3 regions of the Kitasatospora hibisci genome follow, and region 1 is predicted to be linked to each of the others. Evidence: predicted binding sites of a transcription regulator. Region 1 holds the regulator's gene; each other region holds the start of a gene.
What was found. The regulator HspR, encoded in region 1, represses chaperone genes until heat shock. The targets are predictions, from matches to a motif close to TTGAGNNNNNNNNNCTCAA.
Positions count from the first base shown of each region.

Region 2: the regulator HspR is predicted to act here: its motif matches at 2,251-2,269, upstream of lon (endopeptidase La).
Region 3: the regulator HspR is predicted to act here: its motif matches at 1,689-1,707, upstream of dnaK (molecular chaperone DnaK).

Region 1 is NZ_CP171642.1:4,205,578-4,209,871, reverse strand. It holds gene dnaK (molecular chaperone DnaK) at 1-256, shown strand, start outside; gene grpE (nucleotide exchange factor GrpE) at 253-876, shown strand; gene dnaJ (molecular chaperone DnaJ) at 1,154-2,305, shown strand; gene ACF9IK_RS18135 (heat shock protein transcriptional repressor HspR) at 2,313-2,831, shown strand; gene ACF9IK_RS18130 (helix-turn-helix domain-containing protein) at 3,034-4,062, shown strand; gene ACF9IK_RS18125 (hypothetical protein) at 4,091-4,264, opposite strand.
Region 2 is NZ_CP171642.1:3,083,348-3,087,641, reverse strand. It holds gene ACF9IK_RS13075 (response regulator transcription factor) at 23-760, opposite strand; gene ACF9IK_RS13070 (rhomboid-like protein) at 1,325-2,158, shown strand; gene lon (endopeptidase La) at 2,292-4,294, shown strand, end outside.
Region 3 is NZ_CP171642.1:703,396-707,689, reverse strand. It holds gene ACF9IK_RS03290 (NAD-dependent epimerase/dehydratase family protein) at 1-146, opposite strand, end outside; gene ACF9IK_RS03285 (DegT/DnrJ/EryC1/StrS family aminotransferase) at 257-1,375, opposite strand; gene dnaK (molecular chaperone DnaK) at 1,827-3,710, shown strand; gene ACF9IK_RS03275 (N-acetylglucosamine kinase) at 3,827-4,294, shown strand, end outside.

The DNA.
Region 1 (4,294 bases):
CCCAGCCGAGGTCAAGACCGAGGTCGAGACCGCCATCGGCGAGCTCAAGGAGGCCCTGAAGGGCGAGGACATCGCGAAGATCCGCGAGGCCTCGGAGAAGGTCTCCACCACCGCCCAGAAGCTCGGCCAGGCCCTCTACGCCAACGCCGACGCCGCGGGTGCCGCGCCGGCCGGCGACGCCACGGGCGCCAAGGACGACGACGTCGTCGACGCCGAGATCGTGGACGACGAGAAGCCCAAGGGTGGTGCGGCATGACGGAGAAGCCGCAGGGTGCTGAGCCCGGCGACGACTCCGCCGCCGAGGAGGCCGTGGTCAAGGCGGCCGAGGAGGCCGCCGCGGCGGGCTCCGACGAGGACGTCGCCGTGGCCAAGCGCGAGCTGGCCGAGCGGACCGCGGACCTCCAGCGCCTCCAGGCCGAGTACCAGAACTACCGCAAGCGCGTCGAGCGCGACCGGCTGACGGTGCGCGAGATCGCGGTCTCCAACATCCTGGAGTCCCTGATCCCGGTCCTGGACGACATCGGCCGGGCCCGCGAGCACGGCGAGGTGACGGGCGGCTTCAAGTCCGTCGCCGAGTCGCTGGAGACCGTCGTCGCCAAGCTGGGCCTGCAGCAGTTCGGCAAGGAGGGCGAGCCCTTCGATCCGACCATGCACGAGGCGCTGATGCACAGCTACTCCTCGGACGTCACCGAGGACACCTGTGTCCAGATCCTCCAGCCCGGCTACCGGATCGGCGAGCGGATCATCCGCCCGGCGATGGTGGCGGTGGCGGAGCCCCAGCCCGGTACCCAGACCACCTCCGCCCCGGACGCCGAGTCCGGGAAGTCCGCGAAGTCCGCGGACTCGGACGAGGCTGACGGTGGCGCGGACAGCTGACCACCTGTGACAGCTGAGACCCTGTGCGCTGCGGAGTCGTACGCCGGCCAGTACGGCGGCCGGCTCCGCAGCGCCGTACCTGTTGGCGCCGTAACTGTTGACTCTGGGAGGTGGCGGGAGCGCATGAGCGTGCGAAGCGAGCGAATCGTCGAGAGGTGCGCGTTCCGCGAAGCGGCCGCCGAGCGGAGCGAGGTGGGCGCATGAGCGTGCGAAGCGAGCGAATCGTCGAGAGGTGCGCGTTCCGCGAAGCGGCCGCCGAGCGGAGCGAGGTGGGCGCATGAGCGGCAAGGATTTCGTGGAGAAGGACTACTACAAGGTCCTCGGCGTGCCCAAGGACGCCTCCGCCACCGAGATCAAGAAGACCTACCGCAAGCTGGCGCGCGAGTTCCACCCCGACGCCAACAAGGGCGACACCAAGGCCGAGGACCGCTTCAAGGACATCTCCGAGGCCTACGACGTCCTGTCGGACGAGAAGCGCCGCAAGGAGTACGACGAGGCGCGCGCCCTCTTCGCCAGCGGCGGCTTCCGCGCCGGCGGCCCCGGCGGCGGCAACTACGGCTTCGACTTCGGCGACCTCTTCAGCGGCAGCCAGGGCGGTTCCGGCGGCGGCCTCGGCGACGTCTTCGGCGGCCTCTTCAACCGCGGCGGCGGCCGGCAGGCCCAGCCGCGGCGAGGCGCCGACGTCGAGACCGAGGTGACGCTCTCCTTCGAGGAGGCCGTCGACGGCGCGACCGTCCCGCTGCGGATGACCAGCCAGGCCCCCTGCCGCACCTGCAGCGGCACCGGCGCCAAGGCCGGCACCACCCCCCGGGTCTGTCCGACCTGTGTCGGCGCCGGCACCGTCAGCCGCGGACAGGGCGCCTTCGCCCTGTCCGAGCCCTGCCGGGACTGCCGCGGCCGGGGCATGATCGTCGACGACCCGTGCCCCGACTGCCACGGCAGCGGCCGGGCCAGCTCGGCCCGCACCATGCAGGTGCGGATCCCGGCCGGCGTCCAGGACGCCCAGCGCATCCGCCTCAAGGGCAAGGGTGCCCAGGGCGAGCGCGGCGGCCAGCCCGGCGACCTCTACGTCACCGTGCACGTCGACCCGCACCCGGTCTTCGGCCGCAAGGCCGACAACCTCACCGTGACCGTCCCGGTCTCCTTCCCCGAGGCCGCTCTGGGCGGCACCATCGAGGTACCGACGCTGAACGGCCCCTCGGTGAAGCTCAAGCTGCCCCCGGGCAGTGCCAACGGCCTCACCCTGCGGGCCCGCGGCAAGGGCGCCACCCGCAAGGACGGCACCCGCGGCGACCTCCTGGTCACCGTGGAGGTCGTGGTGCCGCAGCACGTCACCGGCGACGCGCTGACGGCCCTGGAGCAGTACCGCGAGGCCACCGCCTCGGACGACCCGCGTGCCGCCCTCTTCAAGGCGGCGGAGGGAGCGTGACGACCAGATGACCCCCGACAGCAACGCGCGCGGCCCGATCGGCCCCGGGATCGGCGAGGGCCTGCCCGGGTCCGCCGCACCGCGCGCCCGCCGCACCGCCCCGCCGCCGCAGTACGTCCTCACCGAGGACACCCCGGTGTACGTGATCTCGGTCGCGGCCGAGCTCTCCGGCCTGCACCCGCAGACCCTGCGCCAGTACGACCGGCTCGGCCTGGTCTGCCCGGACCGCACCGCCGGCCGCGGGCGGCGCTACTCGGCCCGGGACATCCAGCAGCTGCGCGAGGTCCAGCGGCTCTCCCAGGACGAGGGCATCAACCTGGCCGGCATCAAGCGGATCATCGAGCTGGAGAACCAGGTCACCGCGCTCCAGTCCCGCATAGCGGAACTGATCGACTCGCTGGAGGGCGCCGCCACCACGCTCCAGCAGCGCGAGGCCGCCGTGCACGCCTCGTACCGCCGCGATCTCGTCCCGTACCAGCCGCCGACCCAGTCGAGCGCGCTGGTCGTCTGGCGGCCGAAGCGCTGACCGGCCCACTCACCGACGGCCGCCGGTTCCCTCCTGAACGGGGGGTGCCGGCGGCTCGGTGTTTGATGAGAGGCTGCCACTCGACAGCCCCACCGCGAACCGGTGGAACAATGCCTGATCCCGAACCCGACCCACGACCTAAGATCGCCGGCGGGGGCGCGTACAGTCCTGGAGCCAATCTGTCGTCGAGAAGGAGCCGCGAATGAGCGGGAGGGACGACTCCACCGCGGGCGTCGGCACGCAGGGCACCCTGTCCTCAGGCGCCCACGATCTCTATCTCGCGGTTATCCGCACGCACGGCCGTATCGCGCGCAAGGAAGTGGCGGAATCCGAGTACAGCTATCTCAGCGAACTGCTGGACATCGGCCTTCTCGTCCCCGACACAGATGATCCGCACGTTCTGCTGGCCGCCGATCCGCAGCAGCTCTCGTCCGGCCTGAGCGCGACCTGGCAGCGCCAGGCGCTGGAACTCCTGGCCCGCGCAATAGCCATACCCGGCGACCTCCAGGGGCTCGCCGACGCCTTTCACAACCCGGACGCGACCGGGGGGACGGTCGAATACGTCCGCGGCAAGGCGATCATCAATCAGCGCATCAATCACGCGGTCGCCTCGGCGAAGGAAGAGGTGCTCGCCGCCCAGCCCGGCGGTCCCCGGCCTCCGGAGGTCCTCTCCCAAACCCTCGCCGAGGACATCGAGGATTTGCGGCGGGGAATCTCCGCACGGACCATCTACCACCCGAGCACCCGGTACCACGCGCCGACCAGAGACTACGTGGCGACGCTCACCGAGGCCGGCGGGAGGTTCCGCACGCTGGACGAGCCGTACACCCGGCTGATCATCGTCGACCGGGCGCTGGCCGTCATTCCGGTGGCCGAGGACCTGAACCTGGCCGCGTTCATCCACGACCCGGCGGTCATCCACTTCCTCACGCACGAGGTGTTCGAGCGCAACTGGAACCGCGGGCTCGACTTCAGCGGCGGGCGGACCGTCCCCCAGCAGGTGGTGTCCCGGATGCGGCAGACGATCATCGACCTGCTGCTCGACGGCACCAACCACAGAGTCATCGCCCGCCGGCTCGGCATCAGCGAACGCACCCTGGCCCGCCACCTCGCCGAGATGCGGGAGGACTACAAGGTGGAATCGCTGTTCCAGCTGGGGTACGCGCTGGCGCGGTCGTCACGGGAGTCCCACCACGGGCCTGCCAATCCCGCCGCCCCCGGGAACGGGTGAGCGGCGAGATTCGCAGCCCAACCGACCGTCAGGTCCAGGAGTGGTCCTGGTCCAGCAGCAGAGCGGAAGCCTGATCGGAAACACCGTTCGCGCCGTCCTCGGAAACCGAGTAATTGACATGAACGGAACGATCAGCATGATGGCCAGTGGCAAAAGCACTGGCGCCAAGCATCACGAGGACGCCGGCGGCCATCGTCACCATGACCGTCCGAGCAGCCCGACGTATACGAGA
Region 2 (4,294 bases), 1.1 Mb from region 1:
GGCCCGGTGCCCGAGGCGCCGCCTAGGAGAGCGGAGCCTCCAGCGCGTATCCGACACCGTGCACGGTGCGGATCCAGCTGGCGCCGATCTTGCGGCGCAGCGCCTTGACGTGGCTGTCGACGGTGCGGGTGCCGGACGCGTCCGTCCAGTCCCAGACCTCGGCCAGCAGCTGCTCGCGGGTGAGCACGGCGCGCGGCTGGGCGGCCAGGCAGGCGAGCAGGTCGAACTCGGTCGGCGTCAGGTGGACGTCGCCCGAGGACAGCCGGACCCGCCGCTGCACGTGATCGATCTCCAGCTCGCCGAAGCGCAGGCTGCCGAGCGCGGGCGTGCGGGCCGCCTGCTGGGCGCGCTCGACGCGGCGCAGCAGCACGTTGACCCGGGCCGCCAGCTCCCGCATGGAGAACGGCTTGGTCATGTAGTCGTCCGCCCCGACGCCGAGGCCGACCAGCAGGTCCGTCTCGTCGTCGCGGGCGGTCAGCATCAGAACCGGCACCGGGCGCTGGGCCTGGATCCGGCGGCACACTTCCAGGCCGTCGAACCCGGGCAGCATGATGTCGAGGACGACCAGGTCAGGCTGCCAGGTGTGGAAGCCGTCGACCGCGCCCGGACCGTCGTGGGCCACGGCGACCTTGAAGCCCTCCGCGCCCAGTCGGGCCGCGATCGACTCCGCGATCGTGGGTTCGTCCTCCACCACCAGCACTCTGCGCTGGCTGCTCACCGTGCCGCCGCTGTTGTGGTTGTCCTGCTGAATTTCTGTCACGGTCACGCCACCGCCCCCAGGGCTGCGGGCCGGCCACCTGTGGGGATGGCGGGGCTCCGCTCGTAGTCTTGTTCCGTCGTGGACTGTGCCGGGTCCGCCGTCCCGTTTCGAACGCGCGTGGATCGGTGGACAGGTGTGGACTGCCCACGTCTCCCGCGCACTCCGCAGCGTACGGACAACGGGTGGTTCCCGGCAGGTGGACCGGACGTTTCCGGCCCGCGGGCCGGCTTGTCGGGCCGCCCTCGGACCCACTCGGAAGTGGGCACGGGCCGATACCTTACCCGGCGAATTTTCACTGCGTAACGGTATGTATGCAGTCCAGTTGACGCCTAGCCGCCGGTCAGAGCCGCTACTCGTGCGTAAACAGAGGGATGGTCCGGACCAAATACCGGGGTTCCGGCTGCAGCCGGCCCGCCGATCTTCACGGGGATTTCCCAGCCGACTCCCAGGGCCCGGACGTAACGTGGCCACGACAAGGATCGGGGGGCGGGATTTCCGGCGTTCGCCGGTACGTTGGGCACCGGACGGGGAGCCGAGGGCTGCGGGGTCTGGAGCGGAGGCGGCATGGCGGGGCTGCGGATCGGCGCCGAGCGGAGCGGGCCACGCCGAGGGCCCGGCGCGGGCACCGGTTCCGGGCCGCCGTACGGGATGCTGCGGCTCGGTCTACGGTCGGTCCTGCTGGGCTGGCTGCTGGCCCGGGTGCCGACCCCGCGGCGCAACCCCTTCGCGCTCGGCTACGTCGCCGTCGTCGGCGCCACCACCACCTTCGCGATGCTCGCCGACCCGGACCTGGTGCTCCGCCTGCAGGAGGCGTCCAGCTCGGACGGGGACAACCTGTTGCACCACCCGCTGCGCGCGCTGCTGCTCAGCGGCTTCTGGGTGGCCGGGACGGTCTGGATGCCGTACCTCTGGGCCTTCGCCCTCACCGTCGCACCGCTGGAGCGCCGCGTCGGCGCGGGGCGGGCGGCGGCGGTGTTCGCGACCGGCCACATCGCCGCGACGGTGCTCTCGCAGGCCGTGGTGATCGCCGCCGTGGCGACCGGGCGGCTGGAGCCCGCCGAGCTCGACCGCCTGGACATCGGCGTCAGCTACGGCGTGCTGGCCAGCCTCGCCGCCCTGGCGGGGCTGCTCCGCTCGCGCGGCCGGCTGCTCGCCCTGGGCGGTGCCGCTCTGCTGCTCGCCGACCAGTACACCACCGACCAGGACCTGGTGACGGGGATCGGCCACCCGGCGGCGCTGCTGGCCGGGGTGGCGCTCTGGCGCTGGCTGCGCCGCGTCCCCGACCGGCGTGCGCACCACCCCGGGGCGGTCGCCCAGGCCCCGGTGCCGGCGGGCGCCCCCGCCGCGCCCGCCGCGCCCTCCGCGTCCGGCGGGGCCGCGGTGCTCGACCGGATGTGACCCCTCGCAGGTGCTTTTGACGGGCCCTCCGGCACCCCTCCCTGTTCGCTCACGGCGAACAGGGGGCGGGGAACATCCGAGGCTTGCCAAACCTTAGTCAGGTCAGCTCAAGTTCACTGACTGGGGAGAGATCATGGCATCGACGTCCACACCGCTCACCCTGCCCGTGCTGCCGCTCGACGACGAGGTCGTGCTCCCGGGCATGGTCGTCCCGCTGGACCTGAAGGACACCGAGGTGCGCGCCGCGGTGGAGGCCGCGCGGGCCGCGGCCGCCGGCACCGGCAAGCCCCAGGTCCTGCTGGTCCCGCGGGTGGACGGCTCGTACGCGGCGGCGGGCACCCTCGCCACCGTCGAGCAGGTCGGCCGGCTGGCCGACGGCGACCCGGCCGCGCTGGTCCGCGCCGTGCGCCGGGTCCGGATCGGCGTCGGCACCACCGGGCCCGGCGCCGCGCTCTGGGTGGAGACCACGCCGTTCCGGGAGTCCTCGGTCGGCACCCCGGTGGCCGGGCGTGCAGCCGAGCTGGTCAAGGAGTACAAGGCGCTCTCCACCCAGTGGCTGCGCAAGCGCGGCGCCTGGCAGATCGTCGACCGCGTGGCCCAGATCGAGGGCGTCGGCGAGCTGGCCGACAACATCGGCTACGCGCCCTTCGTCACCGCCGAGCAGAAGCTCAAGGTGCTGCTGGAGGCCGACCAGGTGGCCCGGCTGGAGTACGCGCTGACGCTGCTGCGCGACCACCTCGCCGAGGAGGAGGTCAACGACACCATCCGCAAGGACGTCGAGGAGGGCGTGGCCAGGCAGCAGAAGGAGTTCCTGCTCCGCCGCCAGCTGGAGGCCGTCCGCAAGGAGCTGGCCGAGCTGAACGGCGACCTGGCCGACGAGGAGGGCGACTACCGCGCCCGGGTGGAGGCCGCCGACCTGCCCGAGAAGGTCCGCGAGGCCGCGCTCAAGGAGGTCGACAAGCTGGAGCGGGCCTCCGACCAGTCGCCGGAGGGTTCCTGGATCCGCACCTGGTTGGACACCGTCCTGGAGCTGCCGTGGAACGAGCGCACCGAGGACGCCTACGACATCGCCGGCGCCCGCGCGGTGCTGGACGCCGACCACTCCGGCCTGGCCGACGTGAAGGACCGGATCGTCGAGTACCTGGCGGTCCGCAAGCGCCGGGCCGACCAGGGCCTCGGGCTGGTCGGCGGGCGGCGCGGCGGCGCGGTGCTCGCGCTGGTCGGCCCGCCCGGCGTCGGCAAGACCTCGCTCGGCGAGTCGGTGGCCCGGGCCATGGGCCGCAAGTTCGTGCGGGTGGCGCTCGGCGGCGTCCGGGACGAGGCCGAGATCCGCGGTCACCGGCGCACGTACGTCGGCGCACTGCCCGGCCGCCTGGTGCGGGCCGTCAAGGAGGCCGGCTCGATGAACCCGGTGGTCCTGCTGGACGAGATCGACAAGGTCGGCTCCGACTACCGCGGCGACCCGGCGGCCGCCCTGCTTGAGGTGCTGGACCCGGCGCAGAACCACACTTTCCGGGACCACTACCTGGAGGTCGAGCTCGACCTCTCCGACGTCGTCTTCCTCGCCACCGCCAACGTGCTGGAGGCCATCCCCGAGCCGTTGCTCGACCGGATGGAGCTGGTCCGGCTGGACGGCTACACCGAAGACGAGAAGGTCGTCATCGCCCGCGACCACCTGCTCCCGCGCCAGCTGGAGAGGGCCGGCCTGAAGACCGGGGAGGCCGCGGTCGACGAGGAGGCGCTGCGCCGACTGGCCGGCGAGTACACCCGCGAGGCCGGCGTGCGGAACCTCGAACGCTCGATCGCCCGGGTGCTGCGCAAGATCGCCGCGCAGAGCGAGCTGGGCGAGCGCGAGCTGCCCGCCGCGATCGGCGCCGACGACCTGCGCGCCCTGATCGGCCGGCCGCACCACGTCCCCGAGTCCGCCCAGGAACCGGCCGAGCGGCGCACCGCCGTGCCCGGCGTGGCCACCGGCCTCGCGGTGACCGGCGCCGGCGGCGACGTCCTCTACATCGAGGCCTCGCTCGCCGACGCCGAGACCGGCGGTACCGGGCTCACCCTGACCGGGCAGCTGGGCGACGTGATGAAGGAGTCGGCACACATCGCGCTCTCCTTCCTGCGCTCGCGCGGCGCCGA
Region 3 (4,294 bases), 3.5 Mb from region 1:
AGGACGTCGATCCGGGCGTGCTCGGCGGCGGGGTTGAGGTACTGGTCGGTGGTGTCCACCGCGAGCACCTCGTGTCCGGCGGCGAGCAGCCGGTCCACGACATGCGAGCCGATGAATCCGCACCCCCCGGTGACGGCTATGCGCACGATCTCTCTCCTTCTCCGGCCCGCCCGGGGGTTCGTCCGCTTCGGCGGACGGCTCGGACGGGCACTCTGGGACGGACTCTCTCGGGCCGCCCGCCGGGGCGGCTCCGGCATCACCCGGCGAGCCGCCGGTGGACGGCCGTGACCGCCTCGATCACCTGGTCGGTCTCGTCCTCGGTCATGTCGGAGTGCACCGGCAGGCAGATCTGGCGCGCGCAGAGGTCCTCGGCGACCGGAAGCGGGCCCCGCCGATAGGGGGCGAGCACCGGCTGCAGGTGCAGTGGCAGGTCGTACACCTCGCCGGAGAGGCGGACGTCGAAGTCCTCGGCCACGGCCCGCTTGAACGCGGCGCGGTCGACGCCGGGCGGCAGCAGCGCCACGTACTTGTAGTAGTTGCCGCGGGATCCGGCCGGCTCGGTGATCGGCTGCAGGCCGTCGAGCGCGGCGAGCGCCTCGTCGTAGCGCTGGGCGACCTGCCGCCTTGTCTCCACGAACTCCTTGAGCCGGCGCAGGTGCACCGTGCCGACGGCGGCGTTCAGCTCGCTCATCCGCCAGGAGGCGCCGAGCCGGACGTGGTGGTTGGTGGTGAACGAGCCCTTGCCCTGGTCGCGGTAGATCCGGGCCTCGTCGCGCAGCTCGGCGGAGTCGGTGAGGATCATGCCGCCCTCGCCGCTGGTGGTGACCTTGGTCGGGTAGAACGAGAAGGCGCCGGCCAGGCCGAAGGTGCCGGCGGCGCGCCCGCCGTGGGTGCTGCCGTGGGCGTGGGCGGCGTCCTCGACCAGCGGGACGCCCCGGCGGTCGCAGATCGCGCGCAGGGCGTCCACCGCGGGGGTGACCAGCCCGCCGATGTGCACGAGGACGACGGCCGCGGTGTCCGGGGTGAGCGCCGTCTCCAGGGTGGCGGGGCTCAGCGCCAAGGTCTGCGCGTCCACGTCGGCGATGACCGGCCGGCCGCCCGCGTGCACGACGGCGGCGGCGGTCGCGTAGAAGGTGACGGCCGGGACGACCACGTCGCGGTCCCGGACGTCGACGGTCCGCAGCGCGATCTCCAGTGCGGCCGTCCCGCTGGCGACGGCGACCGCGTGCGCGGCGCCGTGCTCGGCGGCGAAGGCCTGCTCGAACCGCTCGGTCCACGGGCCGAGCGTCAGCGCGCCGGTGGCGAGGATCTCGGTCACCGCGTCCGCGACGGCCGAACGGTCGATCTCGTCGAACACGATGCGAGCGGCTGGCACGCCCATCGGGCCTCCTCCGGCAGCGGGTGAAGACAGCTTCGGACAGAACGATCGGATCCGGGCGGACCGGGAGGAACCGGTCGGGCCAGGCACATCACGCTACTTCCCCCGCCCGGCCCGGGCCCGTCGTCGCCGCCCGCCCGGGTGATCCCGTGGCCGCGCGCCGCAGGTCAGTGCCGGTTCGCGGGGCCGGCCGACCCGGGCGGGTCGTGGTGCGGTCGGAGCGTGGCCCGTCGGAGCGCGGCGATCGGTCGCCCGGAGCGCCGGCGCCCGCGCCGGGCGGCGTTACCGGCAGCATCGAGTGACAATTGAATTGACACGAATCCGCTCAACTTTCATGAGCGGTCGCGAAGAGCGGCGGCAAGGCCCCGCCGGGCGGCGGTGCGCCCGCACGATCCGGTGCGGGCGTGCGGCCCGGCGTCGGCCGGGTCGCTCAGGAGGGAGGACCACGATGGCTCGCTCAGTCGGGATCGACCTGGGCACCACCAACTCCGTCGTCTGCGTGCTGGAGGGCGGTGAGCCCGCCGTCGTGCCGAACGCTGAGGGTGCCCGCACCACGCCGTCGGTGGTCGCGTTCGCCAAGGGCGGCGAGGTGCTGGTCGGCGAGGTGGCCAAGCGCCAGGCGGTGACCAACGTCGACCGTACGGCCCGGTCGGTGAAGCGGCACGTCGGCGATGCGCAGTGGCGCTTTCCCGAGACCGGGGACGTCGACGGCAAGAGGTACACCGCGCAGGAGATCTCCGCCCGGGTACTGCAGAAGCTGAAGCGGGACGCCGAGTCCTACCTGGGCGAGGACGTGACCGATGCCGTGGTCACCGTCCCCGCGTACTTCAACGACTCCCAGCGCACCGCGACCAAGGAGGCGGGCGAGATCGCCGGCCTGCGGGTGCTGCGCATCGTCAACGAGCCGACGGCCGCCGCGCTGGCCTACGGCCTGGACAAGGGGAACGACCAGACGATCCTGGTCTTCGACCTCGGCGGCGGCACCTTCGACGTCTCGCTGCTGGAGATCGGCGAGGGGGTCGTCGAGGTGAATTCCACCAACGGTGACACCCGTCTCGGCGGTGACGACTGGGACCAGAAGGTCGTCGACCACCTGGTGCGGCAGTTCAAGAACGGCTACGGGGTCGACCTGTCCAAGGACAGGATGGCCGCGCAGCGGCTGCGCGAGGCCGCCGAGAAGGCCAAGATCGAGCTCTCCTCGGCCACCGAGACGACGATCAACCTGCCCTACGTGAGTGCCTCCGCCGACGGGCCGCTGCACCTGGAGGAGAAGCTCACCCGGGCCCAGTTCGAACAGCTCACCTCCGACCTGCTGGAGCGCTGCCGCGGACCGTTCCACCAGGCCGTGGAGGACGCGGGGATCCAGGTCTCGGACATCGACCACGTGATCCTGGTGGGCGGCTCGACCCGGATGCCGGCCGTCACGGAGCTGGTCAAGTCGCTCACCGGCAAGGACCCGCACAAGGGCGTCAACCCGGACGAGGTCGTCGCCGTGGGCGCCTCGCTCCAGGCCGGCGTGCTGAAGGGCGAGGTCAAGGACGTCCTGCTGCTCGACGTCACCCCGCTGTCCCTCGGCATCGAGACCAAGGGCGGCATCATGACCAGGCTGATCGAGCGCAACACCACGATCCCGACCAAGCGCTCCGAGATCTTCACCACGGCCGAGGACAACCAGCCGTCCGTGCAGATCCAGGTCTACCAGGGCGAGCGCGAGATCGCCGCGTACAACAAGAGGCTCGGCATGTTCGAGCTGACCGGCCTGCCGCCGGCCCCCCGCGGCCTGCCCCAGATCGAGGTCACCTTCGACATCGACGCCAACGGCATCATGCACGTCGGTGCCAAGGACCTCGGGACGGGGCGGGAGCAGAAGATGACCGTCACCGGCGGCTCGGCGCTGCCGAAGGACGACATCGCGCGGATGATGCGCGAGGCGGAGCAGCACGCGGAGGAGGACCGGCTGCGCAAGGAGGCGGCGGAGACGCGGAACCAGGCAGAGCAGCTCGTCTACTCGACCGAGAAGGTCCTCGCCGACAACCCCGGCAAGGTGCCCGAGGACGTGAAGTCCGAGGTGGAGGCGGCCCTTTCGGAGCTTCGGGAGACGCTGAAGGGTGAGGACGCCGTAGCCGTCCGCGCCGCGATGGACCGGGCGGTGGTGGTCGCGCAGAAGATCGGTGCGGCGCTCTACGCCCAGTCCGCGGGTGGCCAGGCGTCCGGTGCGCAGGCCGCCGGGGCCCAGGGTGGTACCGGCGGCGGAGAGGCCGGCGCGGGGGAGGAGGAGGTCGTCGACGCCGAGATCGTGGACGAGGACAAGCCGAGGGGCGGGACGGGCTGAGCCGACGCCGGGCCGGGGCCGGGCCGGGCCGGGGTGGGGTGGGCCCTGACGCCGGCCCCCGCCCGTGGGGCGTGGCCCGGGCGGGGCGGGGAACGCCGGGGGAGAGGGAGGCGGCGGTGGAACGGGTGAACCGGGTGGAGCAGGGGGATCCGATGGCGGGGAGGGCGAGCACCCACGCCGGTGACCGCGGCGCGGCAGCGGGGCCGGCCAGGACCCCGCCCCCGATCCCGGTCGCTGCCGTGTGGGTGGTCGGCATCGACGTCGGCGGTACCGGCGCCCGGCTCGCCCTCGCCCCGGCCGACCGGTCGGACGACCTCGCCGGCGCGCGGACCCGCGACCTGCCGGTCGCCGCGCGGATCGCGGCCGCCGGCCATGACGCCGGCGCGCTGCTGGCCCGACTGATCCCCGAACTCGCATCACTGACGGCCGAGTTGCCGCACCAAGCGCACATCGGTGCGGTCGCCGTCGGTGCGACCGGGATGGCGCTGCTCGGCCGTGACCTGGTCGCCGGGCTTCCTCGTCCGCTGGCCCGCGCCACCGGGGCGGGAAGGCTGGTCCTGGCCGGGGACGCCGTCGCCGCCCAC